DNA from 3 places in the Amycolatopsis sp. NPDC088138 genome. Region 2 is predicted to be linked to each of the others. Evidence: riboswitches for the same ligand, from Rfam matches in the RefSeq annotation. Region 2 holds a riboswitch; each other region holds the start of a gene.

Region 1 (7,294 bases), on a different contig from region 2:
CGTTGGCCTTCGCGGTGTGCGTGCTGGTGGTGGCGGATCCGGCGATGGCCACGGACTTCGGGTTCGCGTTGTCGGTCTTCGCCACGGCCGGGCTCGTTCTGCTGGCCCCGCGCTGGGCCGGGGTGCTGGTCCGTCGTGGCGTCCCACCGGGTTTCGCCGAAGGGCTGGCGATACCGCTCGCCGCCTTCGTGGTGACGGCGCCCGTACTGGCGGGGATGGCCGGCACGGTGAGCCTGGTGTCGGTGGTGACCAACATCCTCGCCGCGCCCGTCGTCGCCCCGGCCACGGTCCTCGGGGTGCTGGCGACGGTCGCCGGGCCCTGGTGGCCGGGCGCAGGGACGTTCCTGGTGCACCTCGCCGGTCCGGAGGCCGAGTGGCTGATCTTCGTGGCGCGGCACGGCGCGAGGGCACCGGGCGCGGTCGTGGCCTGGCCCGGCGGCTGGACGGGTGCGCTGCTCGCGGCGGCGGTACTCGCGGTCCTCGTGTTCGCGGTGCGGTACCGGCGGATCCGGGTGTTCCTGGCGATCCTGGTCGTCGGTGCGCTGCTGGTGTTCGTGCCGGTGCGGGTGCTCGCACCAGCGTGGCCGCCGCGGAGCTGGGCAATGGTCGAGTGTGACGTCGGCCAGGGTGACGCGGTCGTGCTGGCGACGTCGGAGCCGGGGCGGGCGGTCGTGGTGGACACCGGGCCCGAGCCGGGGCCGGTGGACGAGTGCCTGCACCGGCTGTCGGTCGACCGGATCCCGTTGCTGATCCTGAGTCACCTGCACGCCGACCACATCGGCGGGCTCGCGTCGGTCTTCGACGGCCGGTCGGTCGGCGGCATCGCCGTCGGGCCGGGGCGTGCGCCGGACTGGGCGTGGCGGCAGGTCGCCGCGGAGGCGTCCCGTGAAGGGGTGCCGCTGGTGGAGCTGAGCCCGGGAGAGCGGGTCGACCTACCCGGTCTGGTGCTCGACGTGCTCGGGCCGCGCTACGTGCCGTCTCGCTCGGCTGTCCAGCAGGACGGCACGACGATCAACAACAGCTCGGTCGTCCTGCGGGCGGAGACGGCGGCCGGTCGCGTGCTCATGACGGGTGACGTCGAACTGGCGGCCCAAGCCGATCTCCTGGCCGATGTCGGCGACCTGAAAGCGGAGGTTCTCAAGGTGCCACACCACGGTTCGCGCTACTCGCTGCCGGCGTTCCTCGCCGCGGTGGCCCCTCGGACGGCGCTCATCAGCGTGGGCGCGGGCAACTCCTACGGCCACCCGAGCAAGTCCACAGTGGACACACTGACGGTGCTGGGAGCCCTGGTTACCCGGACCGACGTGGACGGTGACACAGCTGTGGTGCCGGACCCGTCAGGTCCGGCGATAGCCCGCCGGGGTGAGCCACGCGGCCCGCCTCACCGCTGACTTCCGTTGTCCCGCAACGCGTTCCCGCCGAGGCTGGCCCTGTGAGCGATTCAAGTGGCTGAGCGCCAGGTTCGCAGCCGCGGCTCTGGGCCCGCCGGCCAGGCGTGGTGAACGTGCGGTGCGCCCATCGCCGATCCCGGCGGGTCGTGGTGCTGAGACGAGTTCCCGCCTCGGCAAGCGGTGGCTCTCCGAGCGTGGGGTGCCAGTGGCTGAGCGCCAGGTTCGCAGCCGCGGCCAATATGACCCGCGACCGGGACCGTCAGGCCCGGCGACAGCCCGCCGGGGCAAGCCTGGCTCGCCCCGGCGGGGAGACTTCAGTAGCCGAGGGCCTCGTTCACGGCCGCGGCCGACGCCGGCACGGTCGCCTTCGGGCCCACGTGGTTCTCGATGGCGTCGAGGGTCTTGAGGCCGTCGCCGGTGATGAGGAGCACCGTCTCGGCGTCCGGGTCCAGCTTGCCCGTCTCGACCAGCTTCTTCGCCGTGGCGACGGTGACCCCGCCGGCCGTCTCGGTGAAGATGCCCTCGGTGCGGGCCAGCAGCCGGATGCCTTCGACGACCTCTTCGTCGGTGACGTCTTCGATCGAGCCGCCGGTGCGGTTGACGATGTCGAGCACGTACGGGCCGTCGGCCGGGTTGCCGATCGCCAGCGAGCGGGCGATGGTGTCCGGCTTCACCGGCTGGACGACGTCGTGGCCGGCGCGGAACGCGGCCGAAACCGGCGAGCAGCCGGTGGCCTGGGCGCCGAACACCTTGTACGGGCTGGCGTCCACGAGGCCGAGCTGGCCCAGCTCGCGGAAACCCTTGTCCACCTTGGTGAGCTGCGAACCGGAGGCGATCGGCACGACGATCTGCGGCGGGATCCGCCAGCCGAGCTGCTCGGCGACCTCGAAGGCGAGCGTCTTCGAGCCCTCGGAGTAGTACGGGCGGACGTTGACGTTCACGAAGGCCCAGCTCGGGTGCTCGCCGGCCAGTTGGGTGGCGAGGCGGTTGACGTCGTCGTAGTTGCCGTCGACGGCGATCAGGTCGCCGTCGTAGACCGCGGTGGTGAGGATCTTGGCGCGCTCGAGGGTCTTCGGGATCAGCACGACCGACTTCCAGCCCGCGCGGGCCGCGGCGGCGGCGACCGCGTTGGCCAGGTTGCCGGTCGAGGGACAGGCGAGCACCTCGAAGCCGAACTCGCGGGCCGCGGCCAGCGCGACGGCCACGACCCGGTCCTTGAACGAGTGCGTCGGGTTGCCGGTGTCGTCCTTGACCCACACGCGCTTGAGGCCGAGCGCCTTGGCCAGGCGGTCGGCGCGGATCAGCCGGGTGGCACCGGGCTCGGTGTTCGGGATCTCTTCGACGTTGGACGGAACCGGGAGGAGCTTCTTGTAGCGCCAGATGTTCTTGGGGCCGGCCTCGATGTCTTCGCGGCGGACGCGGCCGAAGTCGTAGGCGACTTCGAGCGGCGAGAAGTCTTCGGCCGAGACGAACTCGGGGGCGAGCGGCTGCCGGTGGCCCTCTTCCTTCGACACCAGTTCGACGGCCGGTCCGAGATCCGGGGTCTTGGTGGTGGAGGTCGTGCCGAGGGTTGCGGTCATCGCGAGGTTCCTTCCTCATCTGCCCCGCCGAAGCGGGCCGGAATTGGCACCGTGGTCGTCAGCTATCCCGCGATCGCGGGATGACAGGCTGTACGCCGGTTGCCGGGGCTTCGTCGGGCCGTTCCCTCTGCCCCTCTGGATGAGCGGTATTCAGTTGTCGGCGCGCACCGGAACGAGCGCTGCCTCGAAGACACCGTACGACATGGCACTCGAGCCGTGCCATGGTGCCCGCTCGACATCACCGGAGCGGGCGCACGATTGCGCAAGTGAGAGGATTCCGGGGTGACCGCGCAAGCCACCGCCCCGGCCCCGCTGCACCTGGTGCTGGGTGAGGAAGAACTGCTGATCGAGCGGGCCGTCCGCGACACGCTCGCCGCCGCCCGCGCGATGGACGCGACGGCCGAGCTGACGCGGGCGCGGGTGTCCGATCTCACAGCGCCTGAGCTGGCCGAACTGGTCAGCCCGTCGCTGTTCAGCGAGGGCCGGGTGATCGTCCTCGAGTCGGCGCAGGACATCTCGCAGGAGCTGTCCGACGCCGTTTCGTCGTACCTGAAGGACCCGGCGGACGGCGTCGTGCTCGTCGTCGTGCACACCGGCGGCGGGCGCAGCAAGGCGGGCAAGACCCTCCCGGCGGTGCTCAAGAAGGCCGGCGCCGAGGTGACGGAGTGCCCGAAGATGACCAAGCCCGCCGAGCGGGAGCAGTTCGTCCGCCACGAGGTGCGCCGGGCGGGCGGCAAGATCGACCCGGCCGGGGTCGCCGCACTCATCGACGCCGTGGGCTCCGACCTGCGGGAACTGTCTTCCGCGGCCACGCAGCTCGTGGCGGACGCGGGCGGCGTCGTGGACGCCGACGCGGTCCACCGCTACCACCGCGGCCGCGCCGACGTGACCGGGTTCGCGGTGGCCGAGAAGGCGGTGAGCGGTGATCGTTCGGCGGCGCTGGAGTCGCTGCGCTGGGCGATGCAGCTCGGTGTCCCGCACGTCCTGGTCGCCGACGCGCTGGCCGACGCGGTCCGCACGATCGCCCGCGTCTCCGGCGCGGGGCGCGGCAACCCGAACCAGCTGGCCGGTGAGCTGGGCATGCCGCCGTGGAAGGTCCGCAAGGCCCAGGGCCAGTCCCGCGGCTGGAACCAGGACGGCCTCGCCACGGCGATGCGGGTGGTCGCCCGGCTGAACGCCGAGGTCAAGGGCGTCGCGGCGGACCCGGGCTACGCGCTGGAGCGCGCGGTCCTGCAGGTGGCGGCGGCCAAGGGCGACCGCTGAGCATGAAGAAAGCCCCGGCCGAGGCCGGGGCTTCTCCAGAAATCAGTCGGTCAGCTCAGAGCGAGTTGACGCGCTTCGCGATCGCCGACTTCTTGTTGGCGGCCTGGTTGGCGTGGAGGACGCCCTTCGAGACGGCCTTGTCCAGCTTCTGGGCGGCGTCGCGCTGCAGCTCGACGGCCTTGGCCTTGTCACCGGAGTCAGCGGCTTCGCGGACCTTGCGGATCGCGGTCTTCACCGAGGACCGGATCGCCTGGTTGCGCTGACGCGCCTTCTCGTTCGTGGTGATGCGCTTGATCTGCGACTTGATGTTGGCCATGAGGCGCTCCTGCTTTCACTCGGTGAGATCCGCCGCCGCGCTCGAGTGGCCCCGCGAAAAGCGGGTTTCCTCCATGACGGAATGCCGCACGGCAACGAGCGTCAACCTTAACAGCCCAGCTCGGACCGCCCGCGACCGCGTCCGGCGAGGCGCGGATCACCGGGGGTACGGTGGACGGCGGTAGTGCCTAGGGTTCCGTCACCGGTCCGCCCCAGCCAGCAGGACAACCAGGAACCGGTGGGTCTGGTCCGAGCGGCACCATCGGCGGGTCCGGAAGGCCTGCCGTTCATCTGACGGGACAAAAGCCTGGAGGACCCGGGTTTTCGCGCGCGTGAAAACCCGTAAGGGGTCCTGTGAACACCACCGCTCTGTCCTTCGTCGTCGTCGCGGCCGTCGTGCACGCCGCGTGGAACCTCGCCGCCAAGCGGATCCAGTCCGGCGGCACCCAGTTCGTCTGGCTCTACTACACGGTTTCCGCCGTCGCCCTGCTGCCGGTGACGGCCGTGCTGCTGGTCGTCGAACCGCAGCGTCCACAGTGGAGCTGGCTGCTGGCCGCGGCGGGCACGTCGGTGCTGCACGTCGCGTACGGCATCGTGCTGCAGCGCGGCTACCGCGTCGGCGACCTCTCCGTCGTCTACCCCGTCGCGCGGGGCACCGGGCCGCTGCTGTCGGTGCTGGCCGCCGTCCTGGTGCTCGGCGAACGGCCCGGCTGGCTCGGCCTGCTGGGCGCGTTCCTGGTGATCACCGGGGTGCTCGTGATCAGCACCGGCCGCCGGGGCGCCGCCGCCCACGACCCGGCCGCCGCCAAGGCCCGGCGAGCCGGGATCTTCTACGGCGTCCTGACCGGGGCCGTCATCGCCGGCTACACGCTCTGGGACGCGCACTCGGTGACCGGTATCGGCATGCCGCCGATCGTCTACCTCGGCCTCGGCACGCTCATCCAGAGCGCTCTGCTGCTGCCGAGCGCGCGGTCCGGCCGTGCCGAGGTGACGCGGCTCTGGCGCGACCAGCGCCGCGAGGTGCTGATCGTCGGGCTGCTGTCGCCGATCGCCTACATCCTCGTGCTGTTCGCGCTGACGATGGCGCCGGTCAGCCTGGTCGCGCCCGCCCGGGAGCTGAGCATCGTGCTCGGCGGCCTCGCCGCGTGGCTGGTGCTGGGCGAGCGGGACGCCGTGCGGCGGCTGGCCGGGTCGGTCATCGTGCTGTCCGGCATCGCCGCGATTGCGGCGGCCTGAGCACCTCGGGTAGGGATGGTCGGATGGAAGTCCTGAAGAGCAGGCTGCTGATCCGCCCGCGGGACGTCGAGGCGACGACCGCGTTCTACCGCGACACCCTCGGCCTGGCCGTGGAGCGTGAGTTCCCCGGCGGCACCGTGTTCTTCCTCGGCCACGGCTCGGTGGAGGTCTCCGGCCGGGGCGAGGCGGGCGCGTCACCCGATCTGGTGCTCTGGCTGCAGGTGCGGGACCTGGCCGGCACGCTGGCCGAGCTGAAGGCGAGCGGCCTGACGCCGGTGCGGGACGCCCAGCGCGAACCCTGGGGCCTCGACGAGGCCTGGATCGCCGATCCGGACGGCACGCGCATCGTGCTGGTCGAGGTCCCGGAGGGGCACCCGATCCGCACGGACACCCGCTAAGCGGGCTTGACGGCGCGCAGCTGCGCGGCGAGCGCGGCGAAGCCGGGCGGTTCCCAGGTCCACGTCTGCAGGTCGGCGAAGCCCGCTTCGGCGGCTTCGTCGGCCAGGACGTGCCTGCTCACGGGCAGCCACTTCTCGTGGGCGGACAGCAGCAGCCGCCCGCCGGGGCGCAGGACGCGGAACAGCTCGGCGAAGCCGGCCGCGCGGTCGTCCCAGAGCATGACGTTGTTCACGGTCAGGACGACGTCCACGGACCCGTCGGGCTCGCCGGTGCCCGCCGCGGACCCCTCTCGCAGCTCGGCCCGGTCGCCGCAGCGCTCGTGGCACAGGGCCAGCATCTCGGGGGAGGGGTCGACGCCGATCGTGCGCCCGGCCAGCAGGGCGGCGGCGTGCAGGCCGACGCCGGGGCCGGGCCCGACGACCAGGACGGTCTCGTCCGGCTCGAGTTTCGCCAGGTCGACGACGCGGTGTTCGGTGGCGGAGTTGCCGCGGGCCATGACCCAGCCGCCGAGGCGGCCGAGCACGCCCGAAGGGTGACCGAAGGCACGGTCGAGGACACGGCTGAAACCGTCCGGATCCGGCTGGGGAGGTGGTGCCGGCTGGTGCGAAGTGCTCATACTTCGAGGGCACCACGGATCACGTGGGCTCGCATCGGGGATGACCCCCACCCGCACCCGGAGCGCCATGGGAGCATAGACGTGGCCATCCCCGACTTTCCGAGGACTCATTCGAGTGACAGCGCTCAACAAGTTCGCCGACACCACCTTCACGCCTCCGGAGCTCATCCGGAACTTCTGCATCATCGCGCACATCGACCACGGCAAGTCCACCCTGGCCGACCGCATGCTGCAGCTCACCGGCGTCGTGGAAGAGCGGGCCATGCGCGCGCAGTACCTCGACCGGATGGACATCGAGCGCGAGCGCGGGATCACGATCAAGGCCCAGAACGTCCGCCTGCCCTGGCAGGTCGACGGCAAGGACCACGTCCTGCACATGATCGACACCCCGGGCCACGTCGACTTCACCTACGAGGTCTCCCGGGCTCTTGAGGCGTGCGAAGGTGCGGTCCTGCTCGTCGACGCCGCGCAGGGGATCGAGGCCCAGACCCTGG
Region 2 (7,294 bases):
CGTTCGCGGGCACCGTGACGTTCAAGAACGCGAAGGGCCTCCACGAGGCGGCGCGGCTCTGCCCGCCGGACAGTTACCTCGTCGAGACCGACGCGCCGTTTCTGACCCCCCACCCGTTCCGTGGGCGGCCGAACGAGCCGTACGGCGCCGCCTACACCGTCCGTCACCTGGCGGCGCTCAGGGGCGAAGCTGTTCACGAGGTCGCAGAATCGGTCCGGACCACTGCGGAGCGGATCTACCGACTCCCCAGTGTCACAACGGGTTGAACGCATTGCGACAACCGGGTTCCTTGATCGCCCACCTGATGGAGTGACCCAGATCACGACACTCCGGGGGGTGTTTGCGCAACCCGGCGGGACCCGTTACTGTCCCGTGATCGTGCCGGTCGGTACTGCACCATGCAGTTGCCGGCTGTTACGCCCTCAGTCACGTCAGTGCACGTCGGGGAAGCGGAACCGGGTTGGTACGACCGGGACCGTGACGATGGCGCCGGCTGCGGGCCCAGACGTAAAGACGCCGCCCCGAACGGTGTCTTGGGAAAGGGAACGACCCGGTGACAGGTAGCAGACAGGCTGGAGCACGCTCCGCCGCCGTCCTCGACCGCAATTACTTCGAGGACACCGCGTACGGCCAGCTCGACTTTTCTGACGACCCGAACATCACGCAGCAGGACATCCTCGCCGCGCTCGGCCCCGACGCCGACGCGATGATGGCGTCGATCGACGTCGACGTCGACGAACTGATCCGCCTCATCAACGCGGAGACCACTTACCTCCCGCCGATCGTCATCCCGGACGAGATCGAGGCGGACCGCACGGCGTCCCCGCAGGCCAAGAAGGCCGCGATGGACGAGAGCATCCGGGCGACCTCCAAGGTCTGGAAGCGCCGCTTCCTCAAGGGCGCCGTCCTCAGCGTCATGATCAGCGTCGCCGGTGGCGGCGCGGCCGCGCTGGCGATGAACAAGAGCGTCACCGTCGACGTCGACGGCCAGCAGACCACCGTGCACTCGTTCGGCGACACCGTCGGCGAAGTGCTGGAGGACGCGGGCCTGTCCGTCGGCGCGCACGACTCGCTCTCCCCGTCCCCGCAGGCCGAGGTCGGCGACGGCGGCGTCATCAAGCTCGAGCGCGGCCGCCAGCTGAAGCTGGTCGTCGACGGCGCGGAGCACACCTCCTGGGTCCGCGCGACCCACCTCGGTGACGCGCTCACCCAGCTCGGCATGAAGCAGGCCGAGCAGGCCGGCACCTGGATGTCGATGCCGAAGGACGGCGAACTGCCGCTCGACGGCGCGACCGTCCAGATCAAGACCCTCAAGCACATCACGCTCTACGACGGCGCGAACCAGCCGAAGCAGGTCACCACGACCGCGGTCACGACGAAGGAGTTCCTGGGCGAGTACAAGCTCACCCTGGGCCCGGAGGACGCGGCCGAAGGCGGCCTGGACGTCAAGCTGACCGACGGCGCCGAGGTTCACATCAGCCGGACCGGCGTCTCGATGGTGAACCAGAAGGAGACCATCGCCCCGCCCGAGCAGAAGGTCGACGACCCGGACCTCGACAAGGGCAAGACCGAGGTCGAGGACCCCGGCGCGCCCGGCGAGAAGATGGTGACCTACAAGGTCACGCAGAAGAACGGCAAAGAGGTCTCGCGCCAGTCGATGTCGGAGCAGGTGATCACTCCGGCCAAGCCGAAGATCACCCACGTCGGCACCAAGAAGGCCGCGACCCCCGACATCGGCGACGGTTCCGCGTGGGACCGCATCGCGCAGTGCGAGTCGGGCGGCAACTGGGCCATCAACACCGGCAACGGCTACTACGGCGGCCTCCAGTTCGACAAGCAGACCTGGAACGCCTATGGCGGCTCCGCGTACGCCGCGCTGCCGAACCAGGCTTCGCGTGAAGAGCAGATCGCGATCGCCGAGAAGGTCAAGGCCGGACGTGGCGGCAGCTACAGCGCCTGGCCGGTCTGCGGCAAGAAGGCCTGATTTTCTATCTTCCCGAAACGGCCCCCGCCTCTCGGCGGGGGCCGTTTCGCGTACCAGGCAAGGCATCACCCGTGTCCGGAGAGACATCACGCGTGTCTGCGGGGGCATCGCGGTGATGCCCGCCCAATCCACGAGTGATGCCCCTCCAATCACGTGAGATGCCCGCCTGATCACGCGAGTCCAGGGTCTGGGCCGAGCCGCTGCGTGCGCGATATTCGGGTGCCTCGCCCTCGGGGCCTGGTCAGACTGGGTCCGTGGAGGGCTACCGGCGGAACCACCTTCGGAACTTCCGCGAGGCGCTCGCCCGGCTGACGTGGCCCGCCGGGCGGCAGCAGGAGTGGCTACGCGAGATCGGCATCCCCGTCTGCGCGGACGAACTCGCCCTGGAGTTCGACGACTTCTACGAGGTCATCGGCGCTTGGGGTGGCCACGGCGAGGCCGCGCCGGCCCTCGCCGAACTCGATCGGCTGCTTGCGCGGATGAGCGGTGAGGTCAACGCACACCTGTGGACGCCCGAAGCCCTCGTGGCCGAACCGGACTGGCAGCGGGTGCGCGAGCTGGCCACCGCCGCCCTCGCGGTGTTGCCGGACCACGCTGGGTAAGCTCACCCGGTGGTTGAACTGCTGGGACCTGCCGAGATCCGCGGGCTGGCGGCCGAGCTCGACGTGCGGCCGACGAAGAAGCTCGGGCAGAACTTCGTGCACGATCCCAACACCGTCCGGCGGATCGTCGAGCTCGCGCACGTCGGGCCGGACGACGTCGTGCTCGAGGTCGGGCCCGGGCTCGGCTCGCTGACTCTCGGGCTGCTCGCCGCCGGCGTGCGGGTCGTGGCCGTCGAGATCGATCCCAAGCTCGCCGAACGCCTTCCGAAGACCGTCGCCGAGCGCGCGCCCGATGCCGCGGGGCGGCTGGACGTCGTCGAGGCCGACGCCATGCGCGTCGCGAAGGGCGACCTGCCCGCCGAGCCCACCTCGCTCGTGGCCAACCTGCCCTACAACGTCGCCGTGCCGGTGGTGCTGCACCTGCTCGCCGAGCTGCCGTCACTCCGGTCCGGCCTCGTGATGGTCCAGACCGAGGTCGCCGACCGGATGGCCGCGGGCCCGGGCAGCCGGATCTACGGCGTCCCGAGCGTCAAGCTCGCCTGGTACGGCCCGGCACGCAAGGTCGCCGCCGTGCCACGCTCGGTGTTCTGGCCGGTGCCGAACGTCGATTCGGCGCTCGTCGCCTTCGAACGCGGTGACGTGCCGGCGTCCGAGGACCGGGATCGGCTGTTCGGCCTGGTGGACGCCGCGTTCTCACAACGCAGGAAAACCCTCCGCGCCGCGCTCGCCGGCTGGGCGGGGTCGGCCGAGCGGGCCGGCGAACTGCTGGTCGCCGCCGGTATCGACCCGAAGACCCGTGGCGAGCAGCTGGACGTGCACGCCTTCGCCCGGCTCGCCGCCGTTCGCTGACGCGTCCACAGAGGTCGCCGTCGCGGCGCGAAAATACGCCCTCCTCGGTGCTGATCCCGCGATTCGGACACCTCCAGTCGTGTGATCTGGCCCAACGGGCTTGCTTTCGCTCCTCGGGATCGGTTTTACTCAATACGTCCATCCCGAGCGACTGAGAGACCTGGCTCGCCGAAGTCGCAGCAACCACCCTCCGCAGGGCAGGTGCTACCGCCAGGACCGATGGAGGCCGTCCCGATGAAGAGGGTTGCTCGCCCGCTGCTGCTGACCAAACGCCGCGTAGTCGACGAGGGTCGCCGCTCCGTGACCGCATGTCGACGCTCCAACTGAGCTTGATCGACCCGTCACACCTCTTCTTCATGCACCGTCCATAGAGGACGGACACTCGCTTGCGGCCGGACGCGTACAGCAACGCGCCCCGTTTTCTGGAGCCTTCGTGATCACCGTCGAAAACCTGTCCAAGTCCTTTGCCCTCAACGGAAATCCGGTCGTCGCGCTGCGCGACGTGAGCGTCGACGTCCAGGCCGGCTCACTGTTCGGCGTGGTCGGCCCGGCCGGGTCCGGCAAGTCCGTCCTCGCCCGGTGCATCGCGCTCCAGGAGCGGCCCGACCGCGGTGTCGTCCGGCTCGACGGCCTCAACACCGGCACTCTCGACGGCCGCCGGCTGCGCGAGATCCGCCGCCAGCTCGGGGTCGTCGGCACCAAGCCGGAGCTGATCGCCGAGCGGACCATCGCCGGCAACATCGCCTCCCCGCTGGAGCAGCTCGGCATCGACGGCCCGCAGCGCCGCAGCAAGGTCGGCTCGCTGCTCGACCTCGTCGGCCTGACCCCGCGTGCCGCGCAGCGTCCGGGCGAGCTGACCGCCGGGCAGCTCCGCCGCGTCGCCGTCGCGAAGGCGCTGGCCGCGGCCCCTGCGGTGCTGCTCGCCGACGACCCGACCGCCGGCATCGACCCGGAGGAGGCCGGTGCCGTGCTGACCGTCCTCGACCGGGCGCGCGCCGAGCTGGGCGTCACCATCGTGGTCACGACGCCGGACGCGAGCGTCGTCCGCCGCGTCTGCGACGACGTCGCGGTGCTCGAAGACGGCACCGTCGTCGAGCGCGGCACCGTCCTCGACCTGGTCTCGGACCCGACGAGCCGCACCGCGCAGGCGCTGCTGCCGGCCATCGAGACGACCCGCTCGCAGGCTTCGCGCTACGACCGCTCGGTCGACGTCGTGCTGGTCGGCTTCGCTTCGGTCGGCGCGCTGCTGCCGGAGGCCGCGGGCCGTTTCGACGTCGAGTTCGCCACCATCGGCGGCGGCCTGACCCGGATCGGCGACACCCCGGTGGGCCGGTTCCGCCTGGGCGTCCGCGGTGAGCGGGCCGACGCGGCGCTGGCGTGGGTCGCCGAGCGCGGCGGCCACGTGACGCACACCGCGCGCGGCCCCCAGGGCGTCGCCGCAGCCTGACCCGAAGGTCCGTGAATGGCCCATTGAGGGACTCTAAGTCCCTCAATGGGCCATTCACGGCTTTCAGCGGGTGCCGCGCGGGAGCAGCAGAAGGGCGGCGAGGGCGGCCGCGCCGACGATGCCCGCCGCCCAGGCCGCGGCCGTCGTGTAGCCGTGGACGATCGCTGTTGACGTCGTGAGCCCGGCCGCCGCCGCGGTGGCGATCGTGTTCAGCGTCGCCGTCCCCAAGGACGCGCCGACCTGCTGCGACGTCGTGACGAACGCCGATGCCGCCCCCGCGTCCCGCGCGCCGACGTCCCGGGTCGCGACGTTCAGCACCACCGGCATGCACAGCCCGGCGCCGAGGCCCAGCAGCAGCTGCATCGGCAGGATCACCGCGGCGTACGAAGCGTCCGGCGTCAGCCGGACGGCCAGCAGCAGCCCGCAGGCGAGCACGAAGAGGCCGCCCGCCAGCAGCGGACGCGGGCCGAACCGCGCCAGGAGCCGTCCGGACAGCTGGGTCGACGCGAAGAGGTTCGCGCCCAGCGTCGGCAGGAACGCCAGCGCCGCGGCGAGCGCGCCGTACCCCATCACCACCTGCAGCTGGTAGGTGAGGAACAGGAACATCCCGAACGCGCCGAACGACGCCGTCCCGACGGTCAGGTACGCGACGGCACGGGCGCGGTCGCGCACCACCGCGAGCGGCAGCAGCGGGTGCGGGTGCCGGGCCTGCCGGACGACGAACGCGCCGAGCAGCGCCACCGCCAGAGCGAGGAAACCCAGTACGGTCACCGAGTTCCAGCCGGACGTGGCCGCTTCGGACAGCGCGTGCACCAGCACGACGACCCCGCCGCAGCTGAGCGCCGCACTGGTCCAGTCCAGTCTCGTCTCGCGGTGCCCGGCCGTGGTCGGCACGGCGAACCAGGCGCCGAGCCCGGCGACCACGGCGAGTGGCACGTTGATGTAGAGCGACCAGCGCCAGTCGAGGAACTCGGTCAGCGCGCCGCCGAGCGTGAGGCCGAGCGCGGAGCCGGACATCATGATCGCGCTGAAGATCCCGTACGCCTTCCCGCGTTCGCGCGGGTCGGTGAAGGTGAGCGACAGCAGCGACATCGTCGACGGCGCGAGCAGTGCGGCGAACACACCCTGGGCGGCGCGCGCGGCGATCAGCCAGCCGGCCGACGGTGCCGCGCCGCCCAGCGCGGAGGCCACGGCGAACCCGGCGACGCCGACGAGCAGCGTCGTGCGGCGGCCGAACCGGTCGGCCATCCGCCCGCCGAGCAGGAGCAGGCCGCCGAACGCCAGCGTGTACGCGGAGATCGTCCACTGGCGGCCGGTGTCGGACATCCCCAGCGCGCGTTGCGCCGAGGGCAGGGCGATGTTCACGACGGTCGTGTCGAGCACGACCATGAGCTGGGCCAGTCCCAGCGCGGCGAGCGCGAGCCAGCGGCTTACGGCGCGTGGTGGCGCGAGTGCGGTCATGGTGGACCCCCGAGGTAGGCTGTGGATGCATTGCTTGACGGCCGACTAGCAATGCCGAAGGTAAGTCATTGCTAGTCGGCCGTCAAGTAAGTTGAGGGGTGGAGCATGGCCGGGCGGCGCACCGACACGCGCGAACGCATCCAGCGCGTCGCGCTCGAACTGTTCGCCGAGCAGGGGTACGAGGGCAGCTCGCTGCGGGAGATCGCCGAGCGGCTGAACGTCACGAAAGCCGCGCTGTACTACCACTTCCGCACGAAGGAGGACATCGTTTCGAGCCTCCTCGAGGACTGGGGAACCGCGCTCGACGACCTCCTCGAGCGCGAGACGCGCCCGGCCGAGCTGCTCACCGCCTACGCCGGTCTGGTGGAGACCCGGTTCGGCCCGGTGATGGGCCTGGTCCAGCGCAACACGTCGGCGCTGAAGGCCATCGCGGCCGGCGCGGGCCTGGCCGATCGGATGCTGCGGCTGCACGAACGGCTCCGCGGCGGTTCGGCCGACCCCGAGTCGGACCTGCGGGCCCGGCTCGCCCTGGTCGCCGTCCAGCTCAACAGCGCCGAGGGTGGTCCGGGCACGCCGCCGGCCGTCGCGCTCGCCGTCGCGCTCGACGTCCTTTCTCCTGACGGGAAGGCGGCCGGTGCGGGCACGTAGGCTGGTCGGGTGCTCGCTGTAGTCCCGCCCCCAGTCACCGTCCGGGTTCCGGCCAAGGTCAACCTGCACCTGGCGGTCGACGACCTGCGTGAGGACGGTTACCACGAACTGGTGACCGTGTTCCAGGCTCTGTCGCTGACCGACGAGGTGACCGTCGCGGTCACCGACGAGCCGGGACTGGAGATCTACGGCGAAGGCGAGGGCTCGGTCCCGGCCGACGCCACGAACCTGGCCTGGCGCGCCGTCGAAGCGCTGGCCGCGCACGTCGGCCGCACCGAGGAGCCGAAGGTGCGCGTGGTGCTG
Region 3 (7,294 bases), on a different contig from region 2:
GCCGGGTCGGCGAGGTAGCGGTCGAGGTGCGCGATCGCGGCGTCGACCAGGCGGGCGACCGGCGTGAGGCCGTCGGCGATGCCCTGGGTGTGCCGCTGGGCGGACTGGCGCAGGAACTCCGGGACGGCGGCGAGCCGCCCGAGCTGGGCCTCGGCCGCCTCGCCCGCGGTCACCGTGGTCATCGGCAGCGCGGTGAGCAGCATGGCCGCCGGGCCGGTGAAGATGTCGGTCACGGTGAACTCGGTCATCCGGGAGTCGATGCCCGCGATCCGGTCGGCCGCCGAGGTGATCAGGACCTCGCGGGTGACGCGGTCCTCGGCCGACAGCCCGGCCGGGTCCAGCGCGCGGGCCCGCTCGGCGAACTCCGTGAGCCGGGCGCGGAAGGCCTGTTCGGCGCCCGCCGTGACGTCCGGCAGACCCGGCTCGGCCGGGCGGTTGCCCAGCAGCGCCGGCGTCAGCGGATCGGCGGCGAACAGGGCTTCGACGAACTCGTCGGCGAGTTCGGTGACCGCGGTCATGGGCAGGACCCCCAGCGTCGATGGTGTGCTCGTTCGCGACCCTAACGGAGATCACCGACAGGAACGCGCGTCAGTTCGCCGGGGGCGGACGGGCTTCGGCGCGGGCCGATCGGCGAGGCGGTAGCGTGCACCGAGTGGCTGTGACCGATCCCGTGGATACCCGCCTGCTCGCCGCGCTCGCCGAGCTGGGCAAGGCGGCCGTGCACGAGCTGGCGGCCAAGGTCGGCATGGATCCCCGTGAAGTCGCCTACCGGCTGGTCGCGCTGAGCGGCAGCGGGCTGCCCCTGCTCGTCGGCGTCGAAAGTGATCCGAACGGGCTGCGCGCGGCCATCGCGGGCTCGCCGCCGTCGTGGGCGAACCGGCCGCCCGGCTCGCAGCAGTTCCCGGCGCAGGCCCCGCCGTCGCACCCGGTGCCGCAGATGCCGCCGCCGCAGAACGTCCAGGGTGGGCCTTCGGGGCCGTACAACGTGCAGGGTGCGCCCTCAGGGCCGTACAACGTCCAAGGTGCGCCTTCAGGGCCGTACAACGTCCAGGGCACGCCGTCCGGGCGTTATCCCGGCCCGCCGCCCCGGCCGCCACAGCAGCAGCAGTTCGCCCCGCCTCGGCCCGACCCCGTGGTGAGCACGTGGGGCGTGCCGCAGACGGCGTCCTGGGCCCGCGGCGACGAACCCCCGCGGGCCGGGGGTGCCCCCGGTGGCAAGAAGGGCCGGCTCGGCGAGGTCATGGAAACCCAGGGCCTGGAGGGCGAGCAGCTGACGGTGCAGCTGCTCGAGGTCCAGGACCCGGCGGACTTCCTGTTCGGCGCGGCCGGTTACCGCCTGGAGGAGGGCGAACGCTCGGTCGTCGTGCACACGGAGATCACCAACCGCGGCGCGATCCCGTTCGCGTCCCTGCCGGACAACTACCTCGAGCTGCTCACCGCCGACGGCCAGGCGGTCGGCAAGGCCCCGGTGTCGCTGACCTCGCGGCCGCCGCACAAGATCGGCGTCAAACCGGGCGAAACCCTGGGCGGCCACACGGTTTACGTGCTGCCGGACACCACCCGCGTGGTCTCGGTCCGCTGGAGCCCGCGGCCGGAACCCGACGAGCGCACGCTCACCTGGTCGATCGAGGACTGAGGCTTATTCTGGCTAGCCCGCCGCGGCCCGCGCGGAAACCGCCGGCTACCGGAGAGGTCATGCGGCGGGCGACGGCTGAATAAGCCTCACTAGTAGCTCTCGTCCTGCAGGAGCTTCAGCGCGTTCGCCAGGTCGTCCGGGTACTCCGACTCGAACTGGACCCACCTGCCGTCCGACGGGTGGGCGAACCCCAGCGTCTTCGCGTGCAGCCACTGCCGGTTCAGGCCGAGCTTGCGGGCCAGCACCGGGTCCGCGCCGTACGTCAGATCGCCGACGCACGGGTGCTTCAACGCCGAGAAGTGGACGCGGATCTGGTGCGTCCGCCCGGTTTCGAGCTTGATGTGCGCCAGCGACGCCGCGCGGAACGCCTCGACGACCTCGTAGTGCGTCACGCTCGGGCGGCCGCCCTGGACCACCGCGAACTTGTAGTCGTGGCGGGGGTGGCGGTCGATCGGCGCGTCGATGGTGCCGCGGGTCGGGTCCGGGTGGCCCTGGACGATCGCGTGGTAGCCCTTGTCGACCGTGCGTTCCTTGAACGCGCGCTTCAGCACGGTGTACGCGTGCTCGCTCTTGGCCACCACCATGACGCCGGTGGTGCCCGCGTCGAGCCGGTGCACCACACCCTGGCGCTCGGCCGCCCCCGACGTCGCGATGCGCAGGCCGGCCGCGGCGAGGCCACCGACCACCGTCGGGCCGGTCCAGCCCGGGCTCGGGTGCACGGCGACACCGACCGGCTTGGAGATCACGACGATGTCGTCGTCGTCGTGGAGGATCTGCATGCCTTCGACCGGCTCGGCGACGATCTCGACCGGGTTCGCCGGCTCCGGGAGCGTGACCTCCAGCAGCCCGCCCGCGGCCAGCCTGTCCGACTTGCCGGCCGGGCGGCCGTCCAGCAGCACGTCACCGGATTCGGCGAGCTCCGCGACGACCGTGCGGGACAGCCCGAGCATCTTGGCGAGGCCGGCGTCGACCCGCATCCCGTCGAGCCCGTCGGGCACCGGGAGCATCCGCGAGCTCACGCCTGGTCCCCCTGCTCCTGCTCGGCCTTCTTCTTGTCCTTGGTCGACGTGCCGTCGTAATCCTTGCCCAGCAGGGACAGCAGCACGATCAGCGCGCCGCCGACGCAGATGGCCGAGTCGGCGATGTTGAAGATCGCGAAGCCCTTGCCGTTGGGGGCGAACGCCGAGATGAAGTCGACGACGTGGCCCTGCAGCCCGCCGGGCGCGCGGAAGATCCGGTCGGTGAGGTTGCCCAGGGCACCGGCCAGCACCAGGCCGAGGCCGATCGCCCAGCCGATCGAGCGCAGCCGCCGCGACAGCCAGATGATCGCGATGACGACGGCGACCGCGACCAGCGCCAGCACCCACGTCATGCCGGTGGCCATCGAGAACGCGGCACCCGGGTTGCGGATCACCTGCAGGTAGATCAGCCCGCCGAGGATCCGGACCGGCTCCTTGCCCTCGAGGTTCGCGGCGACCAGGTTCTTCGTGACCAGGTCGATCGCCCAGAACACGACCGCGACCGCGAACACCCAGCCCACGCGGCGCTTCGGCAGCTGCTTCGCCGGGGTTTCCGGCGTCTCCTGCACGGGCTCGGGCACCGCCTCGGCGGCGGCGTCGGTGTCGGGTTCGGAGTGGCTGGGCTCGGTGCTCACCGCTCCATTGTCCACGCCTGGTCAGACCGCGTCGGCGGCAGTGCCGCGGGGACCCCGCAGGAGGACCGCGAACGCGCCGGCGAACAGCACGCCCACCGCGCACAGCGCCCCGGCCACCGGCGGCAGGAAGACCACCGTGACCAGCGCGAACACCACCGTGACGGCCAGCACGAGCCAGCTGCGCTCGTAGCCGGCCAGCAGCAGGAGGCCCAGCGTCGCCAGGAGGGGACCGCGCACGTCACCGGGGATCCGCAGCTGCAGCGCCCCGACCAGGTCGAGCAGCGGGATGGCGGCCAGGGCACCCAGCGCGGCGAGCACGAAGCGGCCGGTGCGCGGCGGCGTCCCGGCGCGGTGCAGGCTCAGCCAGTACCAGCCCGCGACGGCGAGCACGACGCAGGCGAGGCCGACCAGCCAGCCGAGCGTGGCCGAGGGCACCGTGTCCACCGCGGTGACGACGGACAGGTGGTCATAGCCGGCCGGGTAGCCCACGCCGCTGAGTACGTTTGTGCCGAGGCCACGAAGTTCCTGGCTCATCTGGTAGCCGCGCAGGCTCGTGAACTCGCCGGTGCTCGCCAGGCTTTCGCCGGGCAGCAGCTCGGCCAGCACCATGATCAGCTGGGCGAACCCCAGCGCCGCCAACGGGAACCAGGACCTTCGCGAACTCCCCATCCGGGCAGGATAGCGGCGAACGCACCGGCGACGAGCACGGTCGCGGAGATCAGCGCGCCCGGCAGGTCCGCGATCGTCACGGCCACCACCCCGGCGACCACGGCCACCGCGAGCACCAGCGGGCTGCGTTCGTACCAGGCGACGAAGGCGAGCCCGAGCGTCACGAGCAGCGGACCGCGGGTGGCGGCGTCCCAGTCGAACTCGCTGAACAACAGCAGGTCTGCCAGCGGCACGCCGGCGAGCACGCCGGCCGCGATCGCCACCACGGGCTTCGCGCCCAGCCGCCGGGTGACGGCGTACCAGCCCACGACCGCGAGGAACGCGGCCACGATCAGGATCTGCCACGCCGGGCCGGTGCCCCCGGTGTACGCCCGGGTCATGTCGGCGGCGCTGAGGAACTGCGTGTTCCCGGACCCTTCGATCCGGAAGCCGAACAGGCCCTCGTAGTACCGCCCCGCCGCCGGCGGCAGGTGCTCCGAGAGTTCCGCGGCCACGGCCGAGCGCTGGAACAGCTCGACCGTGACCAGGACCAGTTCGGCGAAACCCAGCAACGCCAACGGAACCCAGTGCCTCCCCATCGGCCCAGGTTAACGCTCAGCAGAACGGCGGCAGCTCCCGCGGGTCGCCGACCGGCGCCCAGCGTCCGTCCGCCTTCGTGTACTCCCAGCGCGCGCCGCGGGCGACGATCTGGCGCAGGGCCAGCAGCACGCGGTCGACGTGCTCCTCGGTGCTGCCCAGGCCGAGGCTGACGCGCACTGCCTGCTGCCCTTCGCCGCCGGTGACGCCGATCAGGCGCTTGGCCGCGATGTGGGCGCAGAACGCGCCGTCGCGGACGCCGATGCCGTACTCCGCCGAAAGAACCGCCGCGAGCCAGCCCGGGTCGAAGCCGTCGACGACGAAGCTGACCGTGCCGACACGGTCGACCGGCGCGTCGAACAGCCGCAGCTCGGCGCAGCCCGGGATGCTCTCGAGACCCTTGCGCAGCCGGGTGAGCAGGGCCTGCTCGTGCGCTTCGACGGCGTCCCAGTTCCGGCTGAGGGTTTCGCAGGCGACGCCCAGCGCGTACACGCCGACAGTGTTGGGAGAACCGGCTTCGTGGCGCTCGGGGCCGGTGTTCCAGACGACGGCGTCCTCGGTGACGAGCTTGGTCGCGCCGCCGCCGGCGAGGTACGGCCGGGCGGCGCGCAGCCAGTCGGCGCGGCCGATCAGCGCGCCCGCCCCGAAGGGCGCGTACAGCTTGTGGCCGGACAGCGCGACGTAGTCGACGTCCAGCTCCCGCAGGGAAACCCGGCGGTGCGGCGCGAGCTGGGCGGCGTCGAGGGCGATCCGGGCGCCGTGCTTCCGGGCCACCGCCGCGATTTCCGCCACCGGGAGCAGCTCGCCGGTGACGTTGGACGCGCCGGTGACGACGACCAGCCGGGGCCCCTGCGGGGATTCCGCGAGGGCTTCGTCCACAGCGGACACTGCCGCGAGCCGGGTGCGCGGGGTCGGGATCCGGCGGACGTTCGGGCCCTGCCACGGAAGCAGCGCGGCGTGGTGCTCGGTGTCGAACACGATCACCGAGGTGCGCGGCGGGAGGCTGCGGGCGAGCAGGTTGAAGGAATCGGTGGTGTTGCGGGTGAACACGACCGTGTCGGTCTTCCGCGCGCCGACGAACCGGCGCAGGGTGTCGCGGGTGCGCTCGTAGAGCTTCGTGGAGACCTGCGACGCGAAGCCCGCACCGCGGTGGACGCTGGCGTACCAGGGCAGGAACTCGTCGACGGCCGAGCGCACGGCGTCGAGACACGGCGCGCTCGCCGCGTGGTCGAGGTTGGCGTAGCCGATGTCGCCGCCGGTGACGAGCGGGACCCGCAGCGAGGCACCCGCGACCGCCGGAATGGCCTGCGGCGCAAGGGTTTCAACGGGCTGGGGGGTGCTGGTGCGATCGATGGCGAGAGTCATCGGTGCCTCCTCGGCGATCCGGGGGACCCCCGGCGAGGGGCCCGCGCTTGCCCGTCGCACGGCGCGACCGGCCCGGTCTTCACCCGGGGCACCCCACCGCGGAAGGAGGGTTGCCGGCCAGCAAGCCGGGGCTTGACGCTGGCACTCATGACCTGACACAGAAGGTAACCGAGAATCGGCGTGGCTGCCAGCCCCCTCCTCACATTCTGAGACACCGCTCACAAGCCGAGCAGGATTCGAGAAGGGTCAGAGCTTCGCGCGGAAGTGGCCCGGCAGCTGCGTCACCATGCGGTCGGCGAGGTGCGTCGCGGTGCCGGTGTACTGGTCCGCACCCGCGGTGAAAAGCCAGCCGCCCAACGTCTTCCCGTCGATCGGCTCGCCGTGGGCCGCCGCGACCGTCGTCGACAGCTGGCTGTACGCGAGGCCACTCCAGTTCGCGGCGGTCTCGTCGGGCAGCGTCCAGAGCGTGAAGTGCACGTGGGCGCCGGTGCTGCTGCCGCCGCACGGCAGGGCGTTGCCGGTCGACCCGAGCACGTCGCCGGCCTCGACCTGCTCACCGTCGGTGACCTTGATGCCCTCCATGTGGTAGTACCCGGTGCGCCAGCCGCCGGCGTGGTCGATGGTCACCCAGTCGCCGCCCGCGCAGTGCTGCAGGTGGACCGTGCCGGCCAGCGGCGCCCGCACGGTCTTGTCGGCCGGGCTGAGGTCGAGGGCGTTCTTCACGCCGGTGCTGCCGTCGTCGGAGTGGATGCCCGCCGAGTACACCTGCTGGCCCGCCTTGAACGGCAGCGCGAGCGCCGGAAAGGGGCCCACCTCCGCGGCTGCGTCCGGAGCGGCGGCAAGCCCGAGCCCCAGGACGGCCGCCGCGACCAGACCGGCTCCGCGCACGTGAAGTTTCCTCACCCTGCGTACTCCTTCGGCTCAATTCTCACCCATTCGAGCTAACGAATGGAGCGCAGGGTAAGCCAAAAGGAGGAACGCAGGGAAGATCTCGGTGAGGGTCATTCACCCTTGCGGAAAAAGATCACCAGGTAGGCGCGAAGATCGGACAAGCACTGGACAAGGCCCTGACCACAGACAGCCCCCACCACTCCCTGGGGGGCGTCCCCTGTCCAGTCTACCGCCACTGACCTGCGAAAACGCGTGCCTGGGAAATCTGTGGACAACTGGTGCGGATGTGGACAACCCCGCTAGAGGCCCGACTCGCCGCGCCAGCGGGCCAGGCGGCCCGCGCGGTCCACCGCGCGCAGCCGGCGCTCGACGTCGTCGCGGACCGTGGCCGTCGTGACCACCAGGAGCTGGTCGTGCTCCTGCAGGCGGCTCGTCTTCTGCGGGGTGAAGCCCGCTCCCTCGCGGACGACCAGGCTGACCGTCGCGCCCACCGGGAGCCGCAG

What was found. A riboswitch is a leader RNA that binds a small molecule or an ion and turns the genes downstream of it on or off. The one in region 2 is predicted to bind S-adenosylmethionine.
Region 1: another riboswitch for S-adenosylmethionine. It lies ahead of thrC (threonine synthase); the one in region 2 lies ahead of ACIOD2_RS08805 (methionine ABC transporter ATP-binding protein).
Region 3: another riboswitch for S-adenosylmethionine. It lies ahead of ACIOD2_RS35145 (aminotransferase class V-fold PLP-dependent enzyme); the one in region 2 lies ahead of ACIOD2_RS08805 (methionine ABC transporter ATP-binding protein).

What each region holds. Positions count from the first base shown of each region.
Region 1 covers NZ_JBIUTB010000006.1:332,494-339,787, forward strand. The annotation lists gene ACIOD2_RS33275 (ComEC/Rec2 family competence protein) at 1-1,391, shown strand, start outside; gene thrC (threonine synthase) at 1,706-2,971, opposite strand; SAM riboswitch class I at 2,984-3,117, opposite strand; gene holA (DNA polymerase III subunit delta) at 3,254-4,234, shown strand; gene rpsT (30S ribosomal protein S20) at 4,290-4,550, opposite strand; gene ACIOD2_RS33295 (DMT family transporter) at 4,904-5,785, shown strand; gene ACIOD2_RS33300 (VOC family protein) at 5,809-6,183, shown strand; gene ACIOD2_RS33305 (class I SAM-dependent methyltransferase) at 6,180-6,800, opposite strand; gene lepA (translation elongation factor 4) at 6,916-7,294, shown strand, end outside.
Region 2 covers NZ_JBIUTB010000002.1:279,553-286,846, forward strand. The annotation lists gene ACIOD2_RS08785 (TatD family hydrolase) at 1-266, shown strand, start outside; gene ACIOD2_RS08790 (transglycosylase family protein) at 554-1,984, shown strand; gene ACIOD2_RS08795 (hypothetical protein) at 2,239-2,586, shown strand; gene rsmA (16S rRNA (adenine(1518)-N(6)/adenine(1519)-N(6))-dimethyltransferase RsmA) at 2,596-3,435, shown strand; SAM riboswitch class I at 3,571-3,661, shown strand; gene ACIOD2_RS08805 (methionine ABC transporter ATP-binding protein) at 3,869-4,882, shown strand; gene ACIOD2_RS08810 (DHA2 family efflux MFS transporter permease subunit) at 4,946-6,343, opposite strand; gene ACIOD2_RS08815 (TetR/AcrR family transcriptional regulator) at 6,449-6,991, shown strand; gene ACIOD2_RS08820 (4-(cytidine 5'-diphospho)-2-C-methyl-D-erythritol kinase) at 7,001-7,294, shown strand, end outside.
Region 3 covers NZ_JBIUTB010000006.1:685,801-693,094, reverse strand. The annotation lists gene ACIOD2_RS35175 (DUF885 domain-containing protein) at 1-518, opposite strand, end outside; gene ACIOD2_RS35170 (AsnC family transcriptional regulator) at 653-1,636, shown strand; gene ACIOD2_RS35165 (RluA family pseudouridine synthase) at 1,726-2,655, opposite strand; gene lspA (signal peptidase II) at 2,652-3,290, opposite strand; gene ACIOD2_RS35155 (hypothetical protein) at 3,312-3,959, opposite strand; gene ACIOD2_RS35150 (hypothetical protein) at 3,902-4,537, opposite strand; gene ACIOD2_RS35145 (aminotransferase class V-fold PLP-dependent enzyme) at 4,554-5,900, opposite strand; SAM riboswitch class IV at 5,939-6,053, opposite strand; gene ACIOD2_RS35140 (M23 family metallopeptidase) at 6,147-6,803, opposite strand; gene ACIOD2_RS35135 (potassium/proton antiporter) at 7,091-7,294, opposite strand, start outside.